One region of the Caproicibacterium sp. BJN0003 genome, then DNA from elsewhere that is predicted to be linked to it. Evidence: a T-box and tRNA genes for the amino acid it is inferred to sense, from the RefSeq annotation. Region 1 holds a T-box; the other regions hold tRNA genes.

Region 1 (7,010 bases):
AAGGCAATTTTGCACTTCATGCCCATCAATATTCATCAGGGTAAAACGGGCAGCATTCCAGATCTTATTTGCAAAATTCCGGCTTGCTTCTACGCGCTCAGCTGAAAAACGGGTATCATTTCCGGGACTGATTCCTGTTACCAGTGTAAAGCGCAAAGCATCAGCACCGTATTTCTGGATCACTTCCAGAGGGTCAATTCCATTTCCAAGAGACTTACTCATCTTACGGCCCTGCGAATCTCGAACCAATCCATGGAAAAAGACAGTTTTAAATGGTACTTCTCCCATGTGCTCAATTCCGGAGAAAATCATTCTTGCAACCCAGAAGAAAATGATATCATAGCCGGTCACCAATGTATTGGTCGGATAAAAATATTTAAGATCTTCTGTCTGATCCGGCCATCCAAGTGTACTGAACGGCCATAGAGCAGAACTAAACCATGTGTCGAGCGTATCCTCATCCTGATGCAGATGCTTACTGCCACATTTGGAACAAACACTCGGTGCTTCACGAGCTACAGTAATTTCCCCGCAGTCATCGCAATACCATGCCGGAATCCGATGTCCCCACCAAAGCTGACGGGAAATACACCAATCCTTGATGTTTTCCATCCAGTTATAATAAACTTTTTCCATCCGTTCCGGGATAAAACGAACTTCATGGCTGCGCACCGCTTCAATGGCTGGTTTTGCAAGAGGCTCCATCTTCACAAACCACTGCTTACTGACCCGCGGCTCAATCGCAGTATGGCAGCGATAACAAGTCCCTACATTATGCTTGATCGGCTCAATGCTGACAAGGTATCCTTGTTCATCAAGTTCTTTGACAATCTGCTTACGAGCGTCCATTCCGCTCATTCCGCAGTATTTTCCACCATTTTCATTGATGGAACCATCATCATTCATAATATTGATCACCGGAAGATGATGCCGCAGCCCAACTTCAAAGTCGTTCGGATCATGGGCAGGTGTAATTTTCACAACACCGGTTCCAAAATCCCGCTCAACATATTCGTCCGCAATCACAGGAATCTCTCTGCCGACAAGCGGCAAAATCAGCGTCTTGCCAACCAAATCTCGATAACGATCATCTTCTGGATGCACCGCTACTGCTGTATCTCCCAACATCGTTTCCGGACGAGTTGTCGCTAACTCCAGATAGCCGCTGCCGTCTTTAAATGGATAGCGAACATGCCAGAAAGACCCATCTTTTTCGCTGAACTCCACTTCTGCATCAGAAATAGAAGTCTTGCAGTGCGGACACCAGTTAATAATCCGTTCTCCGCGATAGATTAAGCCTTTTTCATAAAGGCGCACAAAAACTTCCCGTACCGCTTTACTGCAGCCTTCGTCCAATGTAAAGCGTTCACGCTGCCAATCACAGGAAGATCCTAATTTACGGAGCTGCTCAACAATTCTTCCTCCAAATTTCGCCTTCCAAGCCCATGCACGCTCTAAAAATGCTTCCCGTCCAATTTCTTCTTTTGTAATCCCCTCTTTGCGCATCGCTTCCACAATCTTTGCTTCGGTTGCAATAGAGGCATGGTCCGTTCCAGGGAGCCACAATGCACAGCGTCCCTGCATCCGACGCCAGCGAATCAAAATATCTTGAAGCGTCTCATCCATGGCATGACCCATATGAAGCTGCCCCGTAATATTTGGTGGCGGAATCACAATCGTATACGGCTCTTTCTTTGAATCAGGTTCCGCATGAAAATAATTCCCCTTCTCCCAGAAGTCGTAAATTCGATCTTCCACTTCTCCGGGATCATAAGACTTTGCGATATCTCTGCTCATCGATTATTCCTCCAACCACTTTTTATAAATTAATCCTTAAAAATAAAAGCCCCGGATACAGAAAAACTGTATCCGGGGCGAATCTGCAACAAAAGATCCGCGGTACCACCCGCATTCGGCTTTTAAAGCCCTCTCTTTCTTAACGCGAAAGCTTTTCACTCGGTCTCGCTTAATCTTGATTCAGCGAGACAACTCCGGGGTGACTGATTCGCAAAAGCACAATATCGGCTCGCATCATCCGCCGACTTTCTGAAAATAAAAATCTTTTGCCTTTTTCCCCATCTTCGTCTTTGTATATAATTGATATTGTCCTCAATAATATTAAGTATTATACGCGGAAAACAGGTCTCTGTCAAGATTCGATTACTTAGTACAAATTTTTTCAAACCATGTTATAATATAGAAAAATAGAAAAGGAGGTCACCACGATGGAGGAAAATTTTTGGATCGTTCAGGGAGAATATTTACTGCGTTTGTTTTTGGCAGCTTTATGCGGCTGCATAATCGGCCATGATCAATCCTCCAATCATACTAAAACAGTTGGGATGCGCACTCACGCCGTTGTGGCAATGGCTTCTGCCCTGATGACTCTGACTTCTAAATATGGATTTTCCGACCTGATCGGCGAAAAAGGGATTTCGCTTGATCCATCCAGAATTACAGCGGGTGTTGTCACCGCTATTGGATTTCTCGGTGCCGGCGTCATTTTTGTTCGAAAAGAAAATGTTACCGGAGTTACCACTGCCGCCGGGTTATGGGCAACCGTCGGTGTCGGCTGTGCACTTGGCGCAGGCATGTACCTTCTAGGTATTGCCGCTTCTATTTTAATTGTAGCTGTCCAGTTGTTTTTACTTCACAATAAAAGAATTTCTCAAGAACCCATTTTTGAAAAGCTGGTCCTTGAAGTCTCGACTGATGAAGACATTCATACTTTATTTTCGGAAATTTTCGAAAGGCACCACATCGAAATCACCAGTCTTCAGACAAAGCGGCTCTCCCCGCAAAAGTTGGAAATTGCGCTTCTAGTTCGTTATCCAGCCGCTTATAATGCCGAAGACGTTATTAAGTTGTTAAAAGACATCCCAGCCATCAAAAGTATTGAATATTGATAAACCAGTAAATCTATAAATGACGTTAAAATACAGGGGGCTCTCATTTTACTGAGAGCCCCCTGTTATAAGACAAATCCATGCAAAATTTTTAAAAAGTTATACGGGAAGCGGCGCAGGCTGTAAAATCTGTTCTTGACAATCCACTGCCGCAGCAATGCAAACAGATTCCAATGCATGACGCTCGTCTGGCACAACAAGCACATAATCATTTCCAGAAACGCCGTAAGCTGATGAATGTGTCATAATCAATGATCCATAGGAATCTACAAAATCAAAGCTGCGATCAATAAGATTCCCACGAAATCTCCAATCTCTGCCCCGGATACGAACCGGATGCTGTCTGGAAACCGGATTTAAAACAACCTGCATTCCAGTCTGTCCTTCTATTGAAATTCCACAATGATAAAGTTCTCTCATTCCCAGAATATGAAGTCTGGCAACTGGTACCTCGTGTGGAGTCACTACAATCAATTTGAGTCCCAACTGTTGCCCATTGGTTTTAATCAAAAAAGCCGGTTTCCCACTCTCATCATAAACGCAATACGCCACATTATCTCCACTGTCCCGTCTAAAGTAGAATTTCAATTTTCCGCCTCCCTTTTTATGAAATCAATAATTAGCTTTATTGTACCATGAATTTTATAAAATAAAAAGAGAAAGAGGCAGAACGAATCATTTTTTCGTCCTGCCTCTTTGTTATATGTGTAATAAAGTTATTCTGCTGTAGTTCCTGTCACAGCTAATTCCGGCAATTTTGCTAAAGGTTTTCCGGTATGCACCGAAAATGCTACATTGGTAGCATGATCCGCAATTCTCTCCAGATTAATCAGCAAATCATTATAGACTGAACCAGACTGAGGAGAACACTCTCCGCTCTTAAGACGTTCAATATGATTCATTTTAAGATATTCTGTTAATTCGTCCACTTGTTCTTCTGTTTTATTGACTACAAATCCAAGATCCTGTTTAGAACCGCCATCTGCAAAAAGTTCTATAGAAGAGTCAAATACCGTCAACACTTTTTCTTGCAGCTGCTTGAGTTCTGCTATTGCCGCATCACTCATAGTTGCTTTTCCATCTGCTACAATTTGAGCTTCTTCTGAAATATTCTCACTGTAATCGCCAATTCTCTCGATGTCATTTACCACATGATACATCGCGCCAATCGTTTCACGATCTTGATCTTCCAGCTCTAATCCGTTGATCTTTACCAAATAAGCAGTAATTCCTTTATTTAGAAAGTTAAGAATGGATTCGTTTTCCTCTAACTCCGATACACGATCCGCATCGCGTTTATAAATCATATCCATACTCAAAAGAAAGTTTGAGCGTGCAATTTGTGACATACGAATGACTTCTTTGATCACTTGGCTAACTGCCACCGGAGGTGCATTTAAAATACGCTCATCCAAATACTGCAACCGTCTTGCTTGGAGCTTTTGGTCTACCCCCGGCACCAGACGGCAAGCAAGATTTACAAGATGATTGGAAAGCGGAAGTAAAACTGCCGTTGTCGTTACATTAAAACAAATATGCACTAACGAAATCTGCATCATCGGATTGTCCGGCGCAAACCCCTCAATTACTGACACAAAAGGAGTAAAATAAGAAATCATGGTAAAAGCGAGAGCACCAATTACATTAAAAAGTAAATGTACAATTGCTGTACGCCGTGCGGTTTTCGTCGTACCAATAGAAGCCAACAAAGCCGTTGCACAGGTACCAATATTCTGACCAAAAATCACATATACTGCAGAACCTAATCCGATGGCACCAGAAGATGCCAATGCCTGCAAGACACCGATGGAAGCAGATGAGCTTTGAATAATTGCCGTAAGGCCCAAACCAACCAAAAGGCCCAACAGCGGATTCCTCAAGCTGGCAAGAAGATTACAGAAGCCTTGATCCTGAGCCAGAGGAGCCATCGCTGTACTCATATTCGTCATACCGAAAAACAAAATGCCAAAGCCTAAAATAATTTGCGCAATATGTTTACGATTGTGCTTCTTAATAAATAGAACGCCAATTACGCCCAAAAAGATTGCAATTGGTGCTAAGTCGTTCAGACGAATTGCAATCAAAAGCCCCGTAACCGTTGTACCGATATTAGCGCCCATAATGACGCCGGCTGCCTGAGAAAGCGACATTACACCAGCATTAACAAAACCGACCACCATTACGGTAGTTGCCGAGGAACTCTGAATAACAGCCGTAACCGCTAATCCTACCAATGCACCAACATAGCGATTTGTAGTCAGGCGCTCGATCATGTTTTTGAGCTTTGACCCGGCGGCAAGTTCCAGTCCTTCACCCATCAGATTCATACCATAAAGGAAGAGTCCAAGTCCGCACAGGAGCATCATGACATTTTGTAATCCCATTCTGTTCCATCCAATCATTTTTATTTAGTTAATACAAATACTTTATTTTTAACCTTTATATAAACTTTTTATAACAAAGCCCTTGTAAAATGATAGTACAAACTTAGAGAATTAATATTCTAAATTAGAATTATAAAACAGAAACTGATAAAATATTTCTCTATAAGATTTAAAATAATTATATCATATTTGCTAATATAAAATTATTAATACAATATCTACCACGCCTGTGTCAGATCCTGCACAACTGCACCCGCTAAAACCAGCCCTGCTGTAGAAGGAACAAACGGCATACTGCCTGGTGTTTGCCGCTTCCCCGGAGCCGCTGGTTCTTCACTTTGCAAGGGTGTTCTTGGCGGCTCTGTGCTGTAGACGACTTTTAAAGAAGCAATCCCTCTCTTTCTTAACTCTCGGCGCATCACTCTTGCAAGCGGACATACCTTTGTCTCGTAGATATCTCCCACTCGAAATGCGGTAGGGTCCAATTTATTCCCTGCACCCATAGAACTAATAATCGGCGTACCTGCCTTTTTAGCATTTTGCACCAACAATAGCTTACTGGATACCGTATCAATACAGTCGATGACATAATCATAGGAATCCAGCCCAAATTTGTCCGCATTCTCTGCCTGATAAAATTTAGGAATCGAAAAGACAGAAGCTTGTGGATTGATAGAAAGAAGGCGCTCTGCCATCATTTCGGCTTTCAGCTGATTCAGTGTCTGATAAGTTGCTACAATTTGGCGGTTTAGATTCGAAACGCTGACAGTATCCGGGTCTACCAAAGTCAGTGAACCAACTCCACTACGGCAAAGGGCTTCCGCTGCATAACCTCCAACCCCACCGACGCCAAAAATAATCACCGAAGATTGATGGAGCTTTTCGATTGCTGACTGACCAATCAACAATTTCGTCCTTGAAAATTGTTCTTCATTCATTTTTATCACATCCCATTTCAAATATTCTTTTTAATTTTTTCCCATTCTAAAATTGGCTGTCATGTCCAGAAGAAGATTTTTCAAGGGCACTCTAAATTATACTTTTCTCTTGTCTTTCATAAATAACAAACTATAACATGATTACTTTTCAATGTCCACATGCGGATGCGTCTGCTGCAATTCCGGAAGTTCCGGTGCCTCCACCTTTTGCACTTTCTTCATGACAAGCTGCATATCATCTTTAATCTCTTCCAACATTGCCTTATCAATATTATGTGTCAAAAACAGATCTTCCATATTCTCTAAAAATTGATGCTCTTTTTCAAAAATTTCGAGAAATTCAGGAAAATTGTGGCTCTTTTTTGCATTTCGAAATTTTTCAATATCATCCTTAATGAATGCAATAATTTCCTGTACATTCGCAAATTTTCCGTGAGAAATTGCATAAGGTCTCACCCGCTGCAAAAAATATTTATCCTCTCGTGTAATATTGAAGACATACGTTACCAACACACCGTCTCCCAAATTGAAATCCACAATATGCATAAAGCTAGGAAACTCCCGGATTTGAGTCGCACCCATCAGCCGCAGCGTTAAGTCGATAACATCTCCATTGATCGAATTGCAGTTCATAATTTGAACTACTCCTTTCCTTTATGGCTCGCTTTTTTAAGCAAACCGCAACAGCAGCCAGACCGTGCTGATTGCAACCGACATCAGCATAATCGGGAAGCCTATTTTTGTAAAGCTTTTAAAAGTAATCGGATAACCATTTTTCGTAC
Region 2 (7,010 bases), 830 kb from region 1:
CAAAAGGCGCGACTCTTTCGGAGTGCAATGATATCATTTGGGACCATAAGCTCAATTCTCTGCCGGTAATTGATGATGACGGCCGTTTGTGCTATATGGTTTTCCGCAAAGATTATTCAGAGCATAAGGAAAATGTCAACGAGCTGTTGGATGAGAAAAAGCGTTATGTAGTCGGTGCCGGGATCAATACCAGAGATTATAAGGAGCGGATTCCAGCACTTTTGGAAGCTGGAGCGGATATCTTTTGTATCGATTCTTCCGAAGGCTTCTCTGAATGGCAGAAGATGACCATCGAATGGGTACGCGAAAATTACGGAGACAGCGTTAAGATTGGCGCCGGAAATGTAGTTGATAAAGACGGCTTCCGCTTCTTAGCAGAATGCGGAGCGGATTTTGTGAAGATCGGAATCGGCGGCGGGTCTATTTGTATCACACGTGAGACAAAAGGTATTGGCCGCGGACAGGCGACCGCAATTATCGAAGTTGCAAAGGCACGGGACGAATATTACCGTGAGACTGGAGTTTATGTCCCGATTTGTTCCGACGGTGGAATCGTTTATGATCATCATATTACTTTGGCGCTTGCGATGGGTGCTGATTTTGTGATGCTGGGACGTTATTTCTCCCGCTTCGATGAATCCCCGACCAATAAAGTGAACGTAAATGGGACTTATATGAAAGAGTATTGGGGTGAAGGCAGCAACCGTGCCCGCAACTGGCAGCGGTATGACCTTGGCGGCGACAAGAAGCTTTCGTTTGAAGAAGGCGTTGATTCTTATGTTGCTTATGCTGGCCCGCTTAAAGATAACGTGGCCACAACGCTTAGCAAAGTGAAGTCTACAATGTGTAACTGCGGTGCGCTGACGATTCCGGAATTGCAGGAGAAAGCAAAGCTGACACTCGTTTCTGCAACCAGTATCGTAGAGGGCGGCGCTCACGATGTTATTTTGAAAGACCAGACCAATATCAATCACCAGAGATAATCAATAAAAAATGACGGCCCCTGTACGAAAGAAATTTTGACAGGGGCCGTTTTATAAAAGGAAAACCGAGGGGAACTTTATGAGCAAGTGCTGTTTGCGAAAAAAAGCTCCAAAAGAGAAAAATTATGCACCGGCGTTTTTTGGAGCTTATTTTATTTATTATAGTGCATATGCGCTTTTTGCTTCCTATTTAGTTTCGTATCTTTCTCAGCGAGGCTTTTCTGCGGTGACCTGCGGCCTGATTACCAGCTTGACTTTGGTCGCTAATGTGGTGGTGCAGCCGATTTCCGGATATTTGACTGATACGTTTTTGTCGGTCAGGGATTATCTCATCCTTTCCTGCATCGGCTTGATTGTACTTTGTATCTGCAACATGGTGTTTGGGGGGCAGGAGCTTGTTTGCTTTGTTCTGATTGTTTTTTCCGCAGGATTTGCTTATCCGTTTGGTCAGCTGATGGATGCGTGGGTCAATATTGTCAGCCATTTTTCGGGGACGAATCTTGTTTACAGCAGGGTGCGCGCGTTCGGCTCGATTGGATATGCATTGGCTGCAACTGCGGTGGGCGCTTATTTCTCTATTTTTGGATATGGCAACTATTTTTTATTGCAGGCAATCGTTTTTGCAGGCTTAATTTTCTTTTTGCAGGAGCTCCCCAAGTTAAAGCCTGATAACCGAGCGGAGGGAAAATCCGGGGACGAGGGGGCTGCCCTGGGATTCTTTGAGTCTTTTCGTGTTTCAATGAAAAATCCGCGCTATCGAGCTTGCCTTCTCATTTTTAGTCTTTATTGGCTCAGCCATCGCCCAGTGGGCAGCTATCTTGCTTTATTCTGTGGGGAACGCGGCGGAACGGACCAAATGTTTGGATGGATTTGTGGGATTGGTGCGGTAACAGAATTTGTGGTTTTGCTTTGGATTGCGCGCTCACGGGACCTGATCACTTTAAAACAGGAAACTACGATGACTTTTTTTATCAATCTGGGTCGGCCGGCTTTGTTTTTGCTCCCTGGAATCATTCCGCTTTTTCTGGGACAAATTGTGCAGTCAGTAAGCTTTGGCCTTTTCTATACAATTAGTGTAGAGTGTTTTTCCAGAGCGGCAGATCCTCATATCCGCAGTTTTTCCATTTCTGTAGGATTGACGGTGGTCACCGTTATTGGCACCGTTACGGCGAACCTTTTGGGCGGATTTTTATTTGATAAGTTTGGGTCTATTGGGAATACTGTGATGAGTTTTGGGGTTTCCTGTATTGCGCTGCTTTGCTTTTTAAAATACAAAAAAGTCTTGTTTGATACGGAAAAAGAGGGAGAGACAGAGCGGTAAAACTTCAAGATCAGCCATTTTATACGACTATTTTGCTAAAAACTAAAAAATTCCAAAATTTATTTTGCAAAAATCCATTGACAAAGCTTTCATTTCTGTATTATAATAATTAACGCTTCACTGTGTGCTGTGAGCAGATAGTGGACAAAATGGCGGCATAGCTCAGCTGGCTAGAGCATTCGGTTCATACCCGAAGTGTCATAGGTTCAAATCCTATTGCCGCTACCATTTATCGGAGGGTTTCTCCGATCAATTTGGCCCGGTGGTCAAGCGGTTAAGACACCGCCCTTTCACGGCGGCTTCATGAGTTCGAATCTCATCCGGGTCACCATTTTTCTTATTTTTTTCGCGTATGTGGACGCGTAGCTCAGCTGGTTAGAGCGTTCGCCTCACACGCGAGAGGTCAAGGGTTCGAGTCCCTTCGTGTCCACCAAACCCAGCGGCTTTTGCCGCGCTGAAAACCGCTCTCGCAGCGGTTTTTTTAGTATTTTGAAAGTTTCCGGGAGGTTTCTAAGCCATGAAAAAATTATCTGTTATTGCCGTTGCAGCAGCGCTCATGTTCAGCCTTACCGCCTGCGGAGAAGGCGATATTGCCGCTTCTTCCCAAACAGCTTCTTCGGAGGCTGTCTCTTCTGCGGTCGTTTCCACGGTTTCAGTTGATGCCGGAAAATACGAAAATACGCTTTCGGGTTTGTGCAATTATATGATTGACAGCGGAATTGTTGTACAGGAAGAAGGACAGCCCGAAGAAATGCAGGCTTCTTTTATTGGAGCAAAATCCGGTTTGCGGTACGTGTTCAGCAAAGATCCTGCAAAAGATGAAAAGAATTTATCCGTTGAGTTCTATGAATACGACCTTAACAATCTTTCTGATGAGGCTAAGACCTGCCTTGAAAGTGCAAAAGAGAACGGAACCGTTCCGGTCTTTAATGACAACGTAAAGGCAGTCCTTAGCAAAAACGGAAAATATCTGATGATCTATCATGATTCTGTATCCAATGATGATCATCAGCAGATGGAAAAGGCAGCAACACAGGAATTTGAAAATTTTAAAGCGTAAATTGGATCTATTAATAACATTCAATTAAAGATCAGTTTAAGAGGCTTTTTGTGATTCTTCACGAAAGGGCCTCTTATTTTTTGATAAGAATATCATTTTGAAGAAATAAGGAAGACAATTAGAGCCTTCTTATACTAAAGATTAAGAGCAGAATCGGTGGTCGCCAATAATTGTAATGACCGGACGGGAAAAAATCCACTGACTAGTGCTCTTTTTTGGGTTATAATAATAGACTGCACCGCCGGAAGGATCCCAACCATTGATTGCATCTCGAGCAGCACGATAGGCAGAATCGGAAACAGGAGCATCAATTTGGCCGTCGTTTAAACAACTGAAAGCGCCTGGCTGGTAAATAACACCGGCAAGTGTATTAGGAAAGCTGGGATGCTCAATTCGATTTAAGATGACAGCTCCTACGGCAACTTGCCCTTCATAAGGTTCACCGCGCGATTCTGCGGAAATAACTTTTGCGAGAAGAGCAACATCGTTGCTCGAATATCCGCCGGCAGCACCCGTATTTGCACTTTGGCCGCCTCCACCGATGCCCATGGCGTTCAATGTGTTTTTGCCTGCAACACCATCTGCAGTAAGACCATTGATTTTTTGAAATTTGATCACTGCATTTTTTGTATTGCTGCCATAAATGCCGTCGACGTTTCCGGAGTAAAGCCCTTGATTCTGTAATACGGTTTGAATTTTTACGACTTCGTCTCCGCGGCTGCCTTGTTGAGAAAGTACTGCTGTTGTACCGCTGTGTCCAATCAAAAGCGTGATTGCCAGTAAGTTTACAAGCAAAATAACAAGCAGCCTCCAAAAAAACATACCATATCCTTTCATTTTCCCAAACCTTCTTTCTAAAGAAAGAATGCCCCAAAATGAATCATGAAATACTGGAAATAAGAACCCTCTTAAAAAAAATTAAAAAAGGAGAAAAAAGGGGTTGACAAAAGGAAGTAGGTTTGGTATTATAGTAAAGCTGACTCGCGAGAACGAGCGGCGCAGGACCTTGAAAATTAAACAACGAAAAGAGACAAAGGGACCCGGAAAGATTCCGAGAGGGATTGGAACGGAACGAGAAGAAAAACTCGTAAAAAACGGACAAAGAAAGAAACACGCAAGTGTTTTGAAATGAGCTATAAGAAAGCTCTGAAATACGATTAGAGCGCGGAAGCGTTTTGATAAAATATTTTAGAGAGTTTGATCCTGGCTCAGGACGAACGCTGGCGGCGTGCCTAACACATGCAAGTCGAACGAAACTTAAAGGATGAAGTTTTCGGATGGAATCCGATAAGTTTAGTGGCGGACGGGTGAGTAACGCGTGAGGAACCTGCCTTTCAGAGGGGGATAACGTCTGGAAACGGACGCTAATACCGCATAACATTTTCTCTTCGCATGGAGAGGGAATCAAAGGAGCAATCCGCTGAAAGATGGACTCGCGTCCGATTAGCTAGATGGTGAGATAACAGCCCACCATGGCGACGATCGGTAGCCGGACTGAGAGGTTGAACGGCCACATTGGGACTGAGACACGGCCCAGACTCCTACGGGAGGCAGCAGTGGGGGATATTGCACAATGGGGGAAACCCTGATGCAGCAACGCCGCGTGAAGGAAGAAGGTCTTCGGATTGTAAACTTCTGTCTTTAGTGACGATAATGACGGTAGCTAAAGAGGAAGCTCCGGCTAACTACGTGCCAGCAGCCGCGGTAATACGTAGGGAGCAAGCGTTGTCCGGATTTACTGGGTGTAAAGGGTGCGTAGGCGGTTCTGCAAGTCAGTTGTGAAAACTATGGGCTTAACCCATAGCCTGCAATTGAAACTGTGGGACTTGAGTGAAGTAGAGGTAGGTGGAATTCCCGGTGTAGCGGTGAAATGCGTAGAGATCGGGAGGAACACCAGTGGCGAAGGCGGCCTACTGGGCTTTAACTGACGCTGAAGCACGAAAGCATGGGTAGCAAACAGGATTAGATACCCTGGTAGTCCATGCCGTAAACGATGATTACTAGGTGTGGGGGGTCTGACCCCTTCCGTGCCGGAGTTAACACAATAAGTAATCCACCTGGGGAGTACGACCGCAAGGTTGAAACTCAAAGGAATTGACGGGGGCCCGCACAAGCAGTGGAGTATGTGGTTTAATTCGAAGCAACGCGAAGAACCTTACCAGGTCTTGACATCTATCGAAACCCTAAGAGATTAGGGCGTGCCCTTCGGGGAACGGTAAGACAGGTGGTGCATGGTTGTCGTCAGCTCGTGTCGTGAGATGTTGGGTTAAGTCCCGCAACGAGCGCAACCCTTACTGTTAGTTGCTACGCAAGAGCACTCTAGCAGGACTGCCGTTGACAAAACGGAGGAAGGTGGGGACGACGTCAAATCATCATGCCCCTTATGACCTGGGCTACACACGTACTACAATGGTCGTTAACAGAGAGAAGCAAGCCCGCGAGGTGGAGCAAAACTCTAAAAACGGTCTCAGTTCGGATTGTAGGCTGCAACTCGCCTACATGAAGATGGAATTGCTAGTAATCGCGGATCAGCATGCCGCGGTGAATACGTTCCCGGGCCTTGTACACACCGCCCGTCACACCATGGGAGCCGGTAATACCCGAAGTCAGTAGTCTAACAGCAATGAGGACGCTGCCGAAGGTAGGATTGGCGACTGGGGTGAAGTCGTAACAAGGTAGCCGTATCGGAAGGTGCGGCTGGATCACCTCCTTTCTATGGAGAACAGTTAAATGGAAGCATTTAACGACATTCCAAGGTCAGGTTTCCTGAGTCTCTAATCGTTGTTTAATTTTGAAGGCCTTGCAAAAGGACTTCAGAAGGTGGAAGGGTAACAGCCACCAGTTATGGGGGTATAGCTCAGCTGGGAGAGCGCCTGCTTTGCAAGCAGGAGGTCAACGGTTCGATCCCGTTTATCTCCACCAAGGCTCCGAAAGGGGCCAAAAGAAAAGATGGGCAGACGGTGAGAACCGGAAGCCGGAAACATGGGCTTATAGCTCAGCCGGTTAGAGCGCACGCCTGATAAGCGTGAGGTCGGTGGTTCGAGTCCACTTAAGCCCACCAGCACCGAAAGGTGCAAGTTGTACATTGAAAACTGAATAAAGAAGTAGAAGCAGATATTGAACGCAACAATGAGAAATCATTGTTAGAAATTATTATCAAATCTACAATTTCATTAAGCAACGATGAGAGATCATCGTCAGCTGAGAACCAAAGAAGAACACATGGTCAAGCTACAAAGAGCGCAAGGGGAATGCCTTGGCACTGGGAGCCGATGAAGGACGTAACAAACTGCGAAAAGTTTCGGGGAGCCGTAAGTAGGCATTGATCCGGAAATATCCGAATGGAGCAATCCGGCTGGAGACATGTCCAGTCATCCCGACGTAAATTCATAGCGTCGGGAGGGGAACCGCCTGAACTGAAACATCTAAGTAGGGCGAGGAAGAGACATCAAATGAGATTCCGCAAGTAGTGGCGAGCGAACGCGGAAGAGGCCAAACCGAAGGGAGTAATCCCTTTGGGGTTCGGACAGCATAATGGATGTGGAACTTTAACAGAACAGCCTGGGAAGGCTGGCCAGAGAGCGTGAGAGCCGCGTAAGTGAAAAGGTGAAACACCAAGCTGTATCCAGAGTACCGCCGGACACGA
Region 3 (7,010 bases), 440 kb from region 1:
GGCAAGACCGATTTCTCCAAACACGACGGTATCTTCCGGAACCGGCAAATCTTTTAGACTGGAAATCAGAGCAATTGCAACCGCAAGATCACAGGCAGGTTCTTCTAACCGCAGACCACCAACCACATTTAAATAAGCATCCAAATTGGAAAAATAATATCCCCCGCGCTTTTCCAATACCGCTAAAAGTAAATTCATACGATTATAGTCAAACCCGGTAGACATTCGTCTTGGATTTCCAAATCCTGTTGTTGTAACAAGCCCTTGTATTTCTGCTAAAATAGATCTGCTTCCCTCTAAAACGCACGTTACGCAAGTTCCCGATACATGGGTTGGCCGACCGGAAAGCAGCGCCATAGAAGGATTGGAAACCTCTTGTAGTCCATGGTCTCCCATATCAAAAACGCCAATTTCATTAGTGGAACCATAACGATTTTTTACCGCCCGCAGAATCCGATAGCTCATTTGACGGTCGCCCTCAAAATATAATACCGCATCTACAATGTGTTCCAAAACCTTTGGTCCTGCAATTGCACCGTCTTTGTTAACATGCCCTACCAATATAGTGGGGATCTCCAGCTCTTTTGCTGTTCTCATATATAAGTTTGTGCATTCACGAACTTGCGTGATGCTACCTGGAGCAGAATTTAATTCGGAGAGATTCATCGTTTGAATGGAATCAATCATCACAAGGTCCGGTTTCGTTTCGCGAATCTGCTCTGTAATTAATTGAACGTCCGTTTCAGTCAAAATCAAAAGATTTTCCGAATGAACTTGGAGCCTGGAAGCCCGCAATTTAATTTGTCGGCTGGACTCTTCTCCGGATACATACAAAATTCGGAGTGCTTTCCCTAAATGCTCACAGATCTGGAGTAAAATCGTACTCTTACCGATTCCAGGTTCTCCGCTGATTAGGATTAAAGAACCTTTTACAATTCCTCCTCCTAATACACGGTCGAGCTCCCCTACCCCAGTTTGATATCGCGTTTCTATATCGGTGCTGATCTCAGAAAGAAGCTGTGGATGTTGACGGCCTTTCATCGAATATAGCGTAGATTTTGGGGACACATTTCGAACAGGTTCTCTAATTTCTTCGTTCATTGTATTCCACTCGCCGCAGCCGGGACATTTTCCATACCATTTTGCGGATTCATACCCGCATTGGCTGCAGACATAGATACTTTTGGATTTTCCAGACATAATATTCCTCACAAATCAAAATGCTCAAATTTTTAATTGCTTTTAGTTTACTACAAATGATTATTTTCTTCAATCCCCAGAAGAAGTCTGATCAGAAGGACTCGTTAAATAAGCGTTGATGCCCTCAAAAATTGCGCAGGCAATTTTTTCCTGATATTCCGAATCATTTAAAAGTTTTGCTTCTGAATCATTAGAAAGAAAGCCGCATTCTACTAAAACTGCCGGACTTTTCGCGTGCCAAAGAAGATAAATACTGCTGGTGGCCGGCTTTAATTGACGATCATTATCCGGTTGAACAGAATTTACAATGCTTGCCCGAATGGATTCTGCAAGAGTTTTACTTTGTGTATCATTTTTGGAATAAAAGACTTGTGCGCCACTGTATCTGCTTTCGCTAAAATAATTTTGATGAATACTGATAAAAATAGCGCCAGGAGTTCCTTGTAAAATAGCAAGTCGCTGATGGATATCAGAGGTTTTGCGTTCATGTATGGTAGACAACTTAGGATCGCCTAAAGAAACATCGCTGTCTCGAGTCATGATTACCTGATAACCAGAGTCGGATAGTTTTTTTTGCAGCATTTGAGTAATTGCCAGATTCAAATCTTTTTCAGGCAGCTGGGATTTTCCAGTAGCGCCTCCATCTTCCCCACCATGCCCTGCGTCAAGGATAATCGGTGGATTAGGGTCGACTTTTGCCGCTGCAAGTTTGGCTGCTTGATGATAGGAGCAAAAAGTCAACGTTAAAAGCCCTGTACAGCAGAGAGCCAAAGCCAAAATAGTCAATTTATTTTTCCGGGAATGCTTCATTTTTTTCACCGCCCGAAAAAATATATGCGTTAAAAATAGCAATCATACAAAAAGCAGCCTGTTCTTTTGCAAAACAGGCTGCTTAAAAAATATCCATTTAAGTTAAAATTTAGAGAGCATCTTTTTCTTAATTCGGCTATGCAACAGGATACTTGCAATACAAGAGAAAAACTCTGCAATTGGGAAAGCATACCAAATTGACGGCAAAGAATGTGTTAATACAGACAATAAATAGGCAGCCGGAAGTAAAATGCAAAGTTGTCTTAATAAAGAGACTAAAAGGCTGTAAGTTCCCTTCCCTACTGCCTGAAATTCGCCTGAGAACGTGATTCCAATAGCAGCCGGGATAAAGCAGAGGCTGATCGTTCTAAGCGCAGGAACGCCTATTGAAAGCATCACATCGGAAGCATTAAAAATTCCCAGCAACAAATTTGGAATTGTCCAAAACACGACGACGCCGATTATCATAATGACCACAGCAATCATGGTTCCATAGCGAAGGCAGTCTTTCATCCGTCTTTTATTTTGTGCACCAAAATTATATCCTATAATCGGCATGATCCCCTGATTCAATCCAAAAACAGGCATAAAAACAAAAGATTGCAGTTTAAAATAAACACCAAAGAAAGCAACTGCCGTTTCGGTATAGGACATCAGAATTGCATTGATTCCCATGACCATCACAGAACCAATAGACTGCATCACGATTGCAGGCAGTCCAACTTCATAGATGTTTTTAATGATTCTTTTATTTACATGAAAATGGTGAAAAGAAACAGTGATTTCGTGTTCTTTTTTTGTAAGAACGATAAGTGCTACGATCATTGAAAGAATTTGTCCTAAGACAGTAGCAATTGCTGCACCGGCTACACTCATTCTTGGGACTCCAAATAATCCAAAGATAAAAATAGGATCCAAGATAATATTGGTAACAGCGCCAATCAGCTGGAACGTCATTGGGTACAGCATATTTCCGGTTGCCTGTAGAGACTTTTCAATATTGACTTCCACAAAAACTCCAAAGGAAAAGAAGCATACAATTTGCATATACTGTGTGCCCATTTCAATCACTTCTGGTGTACTCGTAAACAATCCGATAAACGGACGTGAAAAAAAGCCAACAATAAAAAAGACAATATAATTTAAAAGGCCTAAAAGAATTCCGTGTGTAGCTGCAGAATTGGCTTCTGAAAAATTTTGTTCGCCGAGGCGCCTTGATACTAGAGAATTAATTCCGACCGCAGTACCAATTCCAAGAGCAATTAGCAGACTTTGAATTGGGAACACCAAAGAAACAGCAGTTAAAGCATCTTCACTGATTTGTGCAACAAAATAACTGTCTACTACGTTATAAAGGGCCTGAATCATCATAGAGAACATTGCTGGCAGTGCCATTGAAATAATCAATGGAAACATTAATTTCGTTCCCATTTTATTTGGTGTTAAGGGTTGTGTTTGTTCGTTTGTTTGATCAATTATTTCGTTTTTTTCCATATAGTTCCTCCCTAAAATATGTTACTTCATTCATTTTATGTTGACAGTATTCAACAAAACACGATAAGCATCTACCAAATCATGAAAGCTCATACGGCAATTAGCGGGACTTGTAGAAGGCAAAGCAATTGCATGAATTTTAGTCTTTGGATAAACGAGGCTTTCATATAACTGAAAAGCTTTTTGTCCTGTTGTATAAATCGACTGAATTTCTGTTTCTTTTAGTAAAACTGAAAAATCATTAGGAACAGGTTCCGTAATTGATTGATCAGAAGCACCGCAAATTCGACAAGATTTTAAAACATCCCATAAAGCAATTCGATGTTGCAAAAGAAAAGAAGTTTTTTCTGCATTAGAATTCGGAACAGTTTCGCCAAAAATTTCGGCTAAAACGCGCCAGAAACGATTCTGTGGATGCCCATAATAAAATCCTACCATACGGGATTTAGGGGAAGGCATTGTCCCCAAAACCAAAGCTCTACATTCTGGGCTCCAGACTGGCTCTAAAGGATGTATGATTTTTTTAGGAACCATGATCTAAAATCTCCTCAAATTATTAAAAAAAGACCAAATCTCGAAAGAGATTCGGTCTTTTCAGTGGAGGCGTCACCCAGATTTGAACTGGGGATCAGGGTTTTGCAGACCCATGCCTTACCGCTTGGCTATGACGCCAAAAATGGAGCGAACGACGAGGCTCGAACTCGCTACCTCCACCTTGGCAAGGTGGCGCTCTACCAGATGAGCTACATTCGCAATGGTGCCTCCGGGCGGAATCGAACCACCGACACGGGGATTTTCAGTCCCCTGCTCTACCGACTGAGCTACAGAGGCAAGTGGCGACTCGGAACGGGATCGAACCGTCGACCTCTAGCGTGACAGGCTAGCGTTCTAACCAGCTGAACTACCGAGCCACTGATGGTGGGAACAATAGGACTCGAACCTATGACCCCCTGCTTGTAAGGCAGGTGCTCTAACCAGCTGAGCTATGCTCCCAACAGAGCGAATACTTTCGTATCAGCGACTTATATATGATACTATATCTTGCTTTATTTGTCAATAACTTTTTCCATGTTTTTTACAGATGATTTTTCAGAAACCACCAAAATTCGTTCTGTGTGATTTGTCGGAGCGTTAAAAGTAAAATCTTCATAAACTGCGCGCATCTGCAAACCTGATAGTTCTAATAAAGAACGAATGTCATCGATAGAATAGGCATATTCGTAAAAATTTTCATGGCTTCGATGATAAATTTGCCCTTCCCTTTTAAAGAAATCCAGAGAAATAGAGACTCGATTTTCACGTTCTTCATAAAGATTCTGCCAGATACAATAAACAGGATCGAGATCATAAACAAAAGTATGATCCGCTAAAACATGCTGATGCTTGTATGGCGTATTCAAATCAAAAACAAAATATCCATTTGGCTCCAGAAACAGAGAAACTTTCTGAAAAGCTTTTAAAAGTTCTTTTTTTCCGGATAGATGATTTAAGCTATCCAAAGTACAAAAAACAGTATCGATCGTCCCATAAAGATCTAAATTCTGCATCTTTTGGCAAAGAAATAAAATTTTCTCTCCCGCTGCAGCCACTTTTTGTTGCGCAATCGAAAGCATATCAGGGCTGGCATCGATTCCATAGATGTCAATTCCCATTTGCTTGAGTTCCAAGGTTAAGCTGCCGGTACCACAAGCAAGGTCCAATGCAAGTTTAGGAGTATGCCCAAATTGTGCCAAAACCCGGCGCAGGTATTGTGCCAGCGCCGGGTAATTAACATCTTTCATTAAATAATCGTAATAATTTGCAAAAGCCGAATAACTCATTTTGATTTTATATCTCCGGTCTCTGATTCACTTTTGGGGACATCTTTTATTCGGCCAAAAACCAAACTATAACCGTCGCATCCATAATGCAAAGACCGATTGACACGACTGATCGTTGCAGTAGAAGCACCAGTTTTTTCTACAATATCACTATAAACACGTTTTGTGCTAAGCATATGAGCCACCACAATTCGCTGAGACATTGCTTTAATTTCTGGAACAGTACAAAGATCCTCAAAAAAATTATAACATTCTTCTGCGGACTTTAAAGATAAAATTGCTTCAAATAAAAAATCGACATTATCGTCTTTTAATTTCGAATTCATTTTTTACTCACTCCTCGTCTTCCTGAATTTATATTTTAGCACAGAAAAGGGAAAAAGTAAATCGTTCAGCCATTATAAATCATTGTGAATAAGATCCTCATAGGTTTCCCTCTTTACAGCAATACGGGTCTTTCCATCATGAACCATCACAACGGCAGGACGTGGAATTCGATTATAATTAGAAGCCATGGAATAATTATAAGCTCCAGTCGAAAGGACCGCCAATAAATCGCCCGCTTTACACATCTGCAGAGGAGCATCCTTCTGAATCAGATCCCCTGATTCACAGCATTTTCCGGCGACAGTGACAATTTGCTTTGCAGGCTGGTCTGCATGATTTGCTACAATGACAGTATAATCGCTCTGATAAAGCGCATAGCGCGGATTATCAGTCATACCGCCATCGATAGAAACATATGTACGAATATTAGGAATTTGCTTTACAGCTCCAATCGTGTAAAGTGTAATCCCAGCTTCTCCTACAATAGAACGACCTGGTTCGATATAAATTTTTGGCTCTGTAAAGTCGTATTCTTTACACTTTTGGCCGATCGCTTCTGAAACTTTCTCCATATAAGACTCATACGGGAGAGAATTGTCGGAGGCAATATATTGAATGCCAAAACCACCTCCCAAGTTTAGCTCCGGTAACATGACGCCGGTCTCTTTACGAATCTGCTGCATAAAATCCATCATAACCTGAGCTGCCAGTACGAAGGGCTGTAATTCAAAAATTTGAGAGCCAATATGGCAGTGCAGTTCCAAAAGCTTCAAATTTTTCGCATGAATTGCCATTTTTACGGCCTGCATGGCTTCGCCGGTCTCCAACGCAAATCCAAACTTGGAATCAATTTGTCCGGTCCGTATAAACTGATGAGTATGTGCATCAATGCCAGGCTTAATCCGTAAGGAAACTCCAACTGCCTGATGAAGTTTTCCTGCCATTTCGTCCAACATCTTGAGTTCATCCATATTATCAATAACAATGTGCCCTACACCCGAATTAATTGCGTAAGAAAGTTCATCAGGCGTTTTATTATTTCCGTGCATTTGAATTCGTTCTGCCGGAAATCCTGCTTGTAGAGCTGTGTACAATTCGCCTCCAGAGACAACATCCAGTCCCATTCCCTCTTCATTGACGATCCTGCACATTTCCTTGCAGCAAAAAGCTTTGCTGGCGTAAAGTGGCATTCCATTCCCATGATAGCATTTTTTAAAAGAATTCTGATACATTCGGCAGATACTGCGGATTTTATCTTCATCCATTACATAAAGAGGTGTTCCGTATTCCTGTGCTAATTTTGTAGTATCAATCCCACCAATTGTCAGATGTCCCTGCTGATTTACAGCTAAATGATCA

The links. A T-box is a leader RNA that pairs with one kind of tRNA and senses whether it is charged. The one in region 1 lies ahead of OP489_RS07840 (valine--tRNA ligase), so its partner is inferred to be a tRNA-Val.
Region 2: it has a tRNA-Val gene. The T-box ahead of OP489_RS07840 (valine--tRNA ligase) is inferred to sense a tRNA for this amino acid. The anticodon was not compared.
Region 3: it has a tRNA-Val gene. The T-box ahead of OP489_RS07840 (valine--tRNA ligase) is inferred to sense a tRNA for this amino acid. The anticodon was not compared.

What each region holds. Positions count from the first base shown of each region.
Region 1 covers NZ_CP111108.1:1,592,215-1,599,224, forward strand. Annotated here, with positions in the region: gene OP489_RS07840 (valine--tRNA ligase) at 1-1,797, opposite strand, end outside; T-box leader at 1,868-2,091, opposite strand; gene OP489_RS07845 (MgtC/SapB family protein) at 2,226-2,906, shown strand; gene OP489_RS07850 (hypothetical protein) at 3,006-3,494, opposite strand; gene OP489_RS07855 (Na/Pi cotransporter family protein) at 3,623-5,290, opposite strand; gene OP489_RS07860 (tRNA threonylcarbamoyladenosine dehydratase) at 5,509-6,228, opposite strand; gene OP489_RS07865 (hypothetical protein) at 6,370-6,861, opposite strand; gene OP489_RS07870 (ArsB/NhaD family transporter) at 6,898-7,010, opposite strand, start outside.
Region 2 covers NZ_CP111108.1:2,423,314-2,430,323, reverse strand. Annotated here, with positions in the region: gene OP489_RS12175 (IMP dehydrogenase) at 1-983, shown strand, start outside; gene OP489_RS12170 (MFS transporter) at 1,063-2,304, shown strand; tRNA gene OP489_RS12165 (tRNA-Met) at 2,456-2,532, shown strand; tRNA gene OP489_RS12160 (tRNA-Glu) at 2,561-2,635, shown strand; tRNA gene OP489_RS12155 (tRNA-Val) at 2,661-2,737, shown strand; gene OP489_RS12150 (hypothetical protein) at 2,822-3,364, shown strand; gene sleB (spore cortex-lytic enzyme) at 3,506-4,201, opposite strand; rRNA gene OP489_RS12140 (16S ribosomal RNA) at 4,550-6,077, shown strand; tRNA gene OP489_RS12135 (tRNA-Ala) at 6,211-6,286, shown strand; tRNA gene OP489_RS12130 (tRNA-Ile) at 6,349-6,425, shown strand; rRNA gene OP489_RS12125 (23S ribosomal RNA) at 6,589-7,010, shown strand, end outside.
Region 3 covers NZ_CP111108.1:1,156,780-1,163,789, forward strand. Annotated here, with positions in the region: gene radA (DNA repair protein RadA) at 1-1,200, opposite strand, end outside; gene OP489_RS05785 (N-acetylmuramoyl-L-alanine amidase) at 1,270-2,010, opposite strand; gene OP489_RS05790 (MATE family efflux transporter) at 2,113-3,504, opposite strand; gene OP489_RS05795 (DNA-deoxyinosine glycosylase) at 3,535-4,038, opposite strand; tRNA gene OP489_RS05800 (tRNA-Cys) at 4,103-4,176, opposite strand; tRNA gene OP489_RS05805 (tRNA-Gly) at 4,182-4,257, opposite strand; tRNA gene OP489_RS05810 (tRNA-Phe) at 4,260-4,335, opposite strand; tRNA gene OP489_RS05815 (tRNA-Asp) at 4,339-4,415, opposite strand; tRNA gene OP489_RS05820 (tRNA-Val) at 4,421-4,497, opposite strand; gene OP489_RS05825 (class I SAM-dependent DNA methyltransferase) at 4,551-5,324, opposite strand; gene OP489_RS05830 (YerC/YecD family TrpR-related protein) at 5,321-5,650, opposite strand; gene lysA (diaminopimelate decarboxylase) at 5,723-7,010, opposite strand, start outside.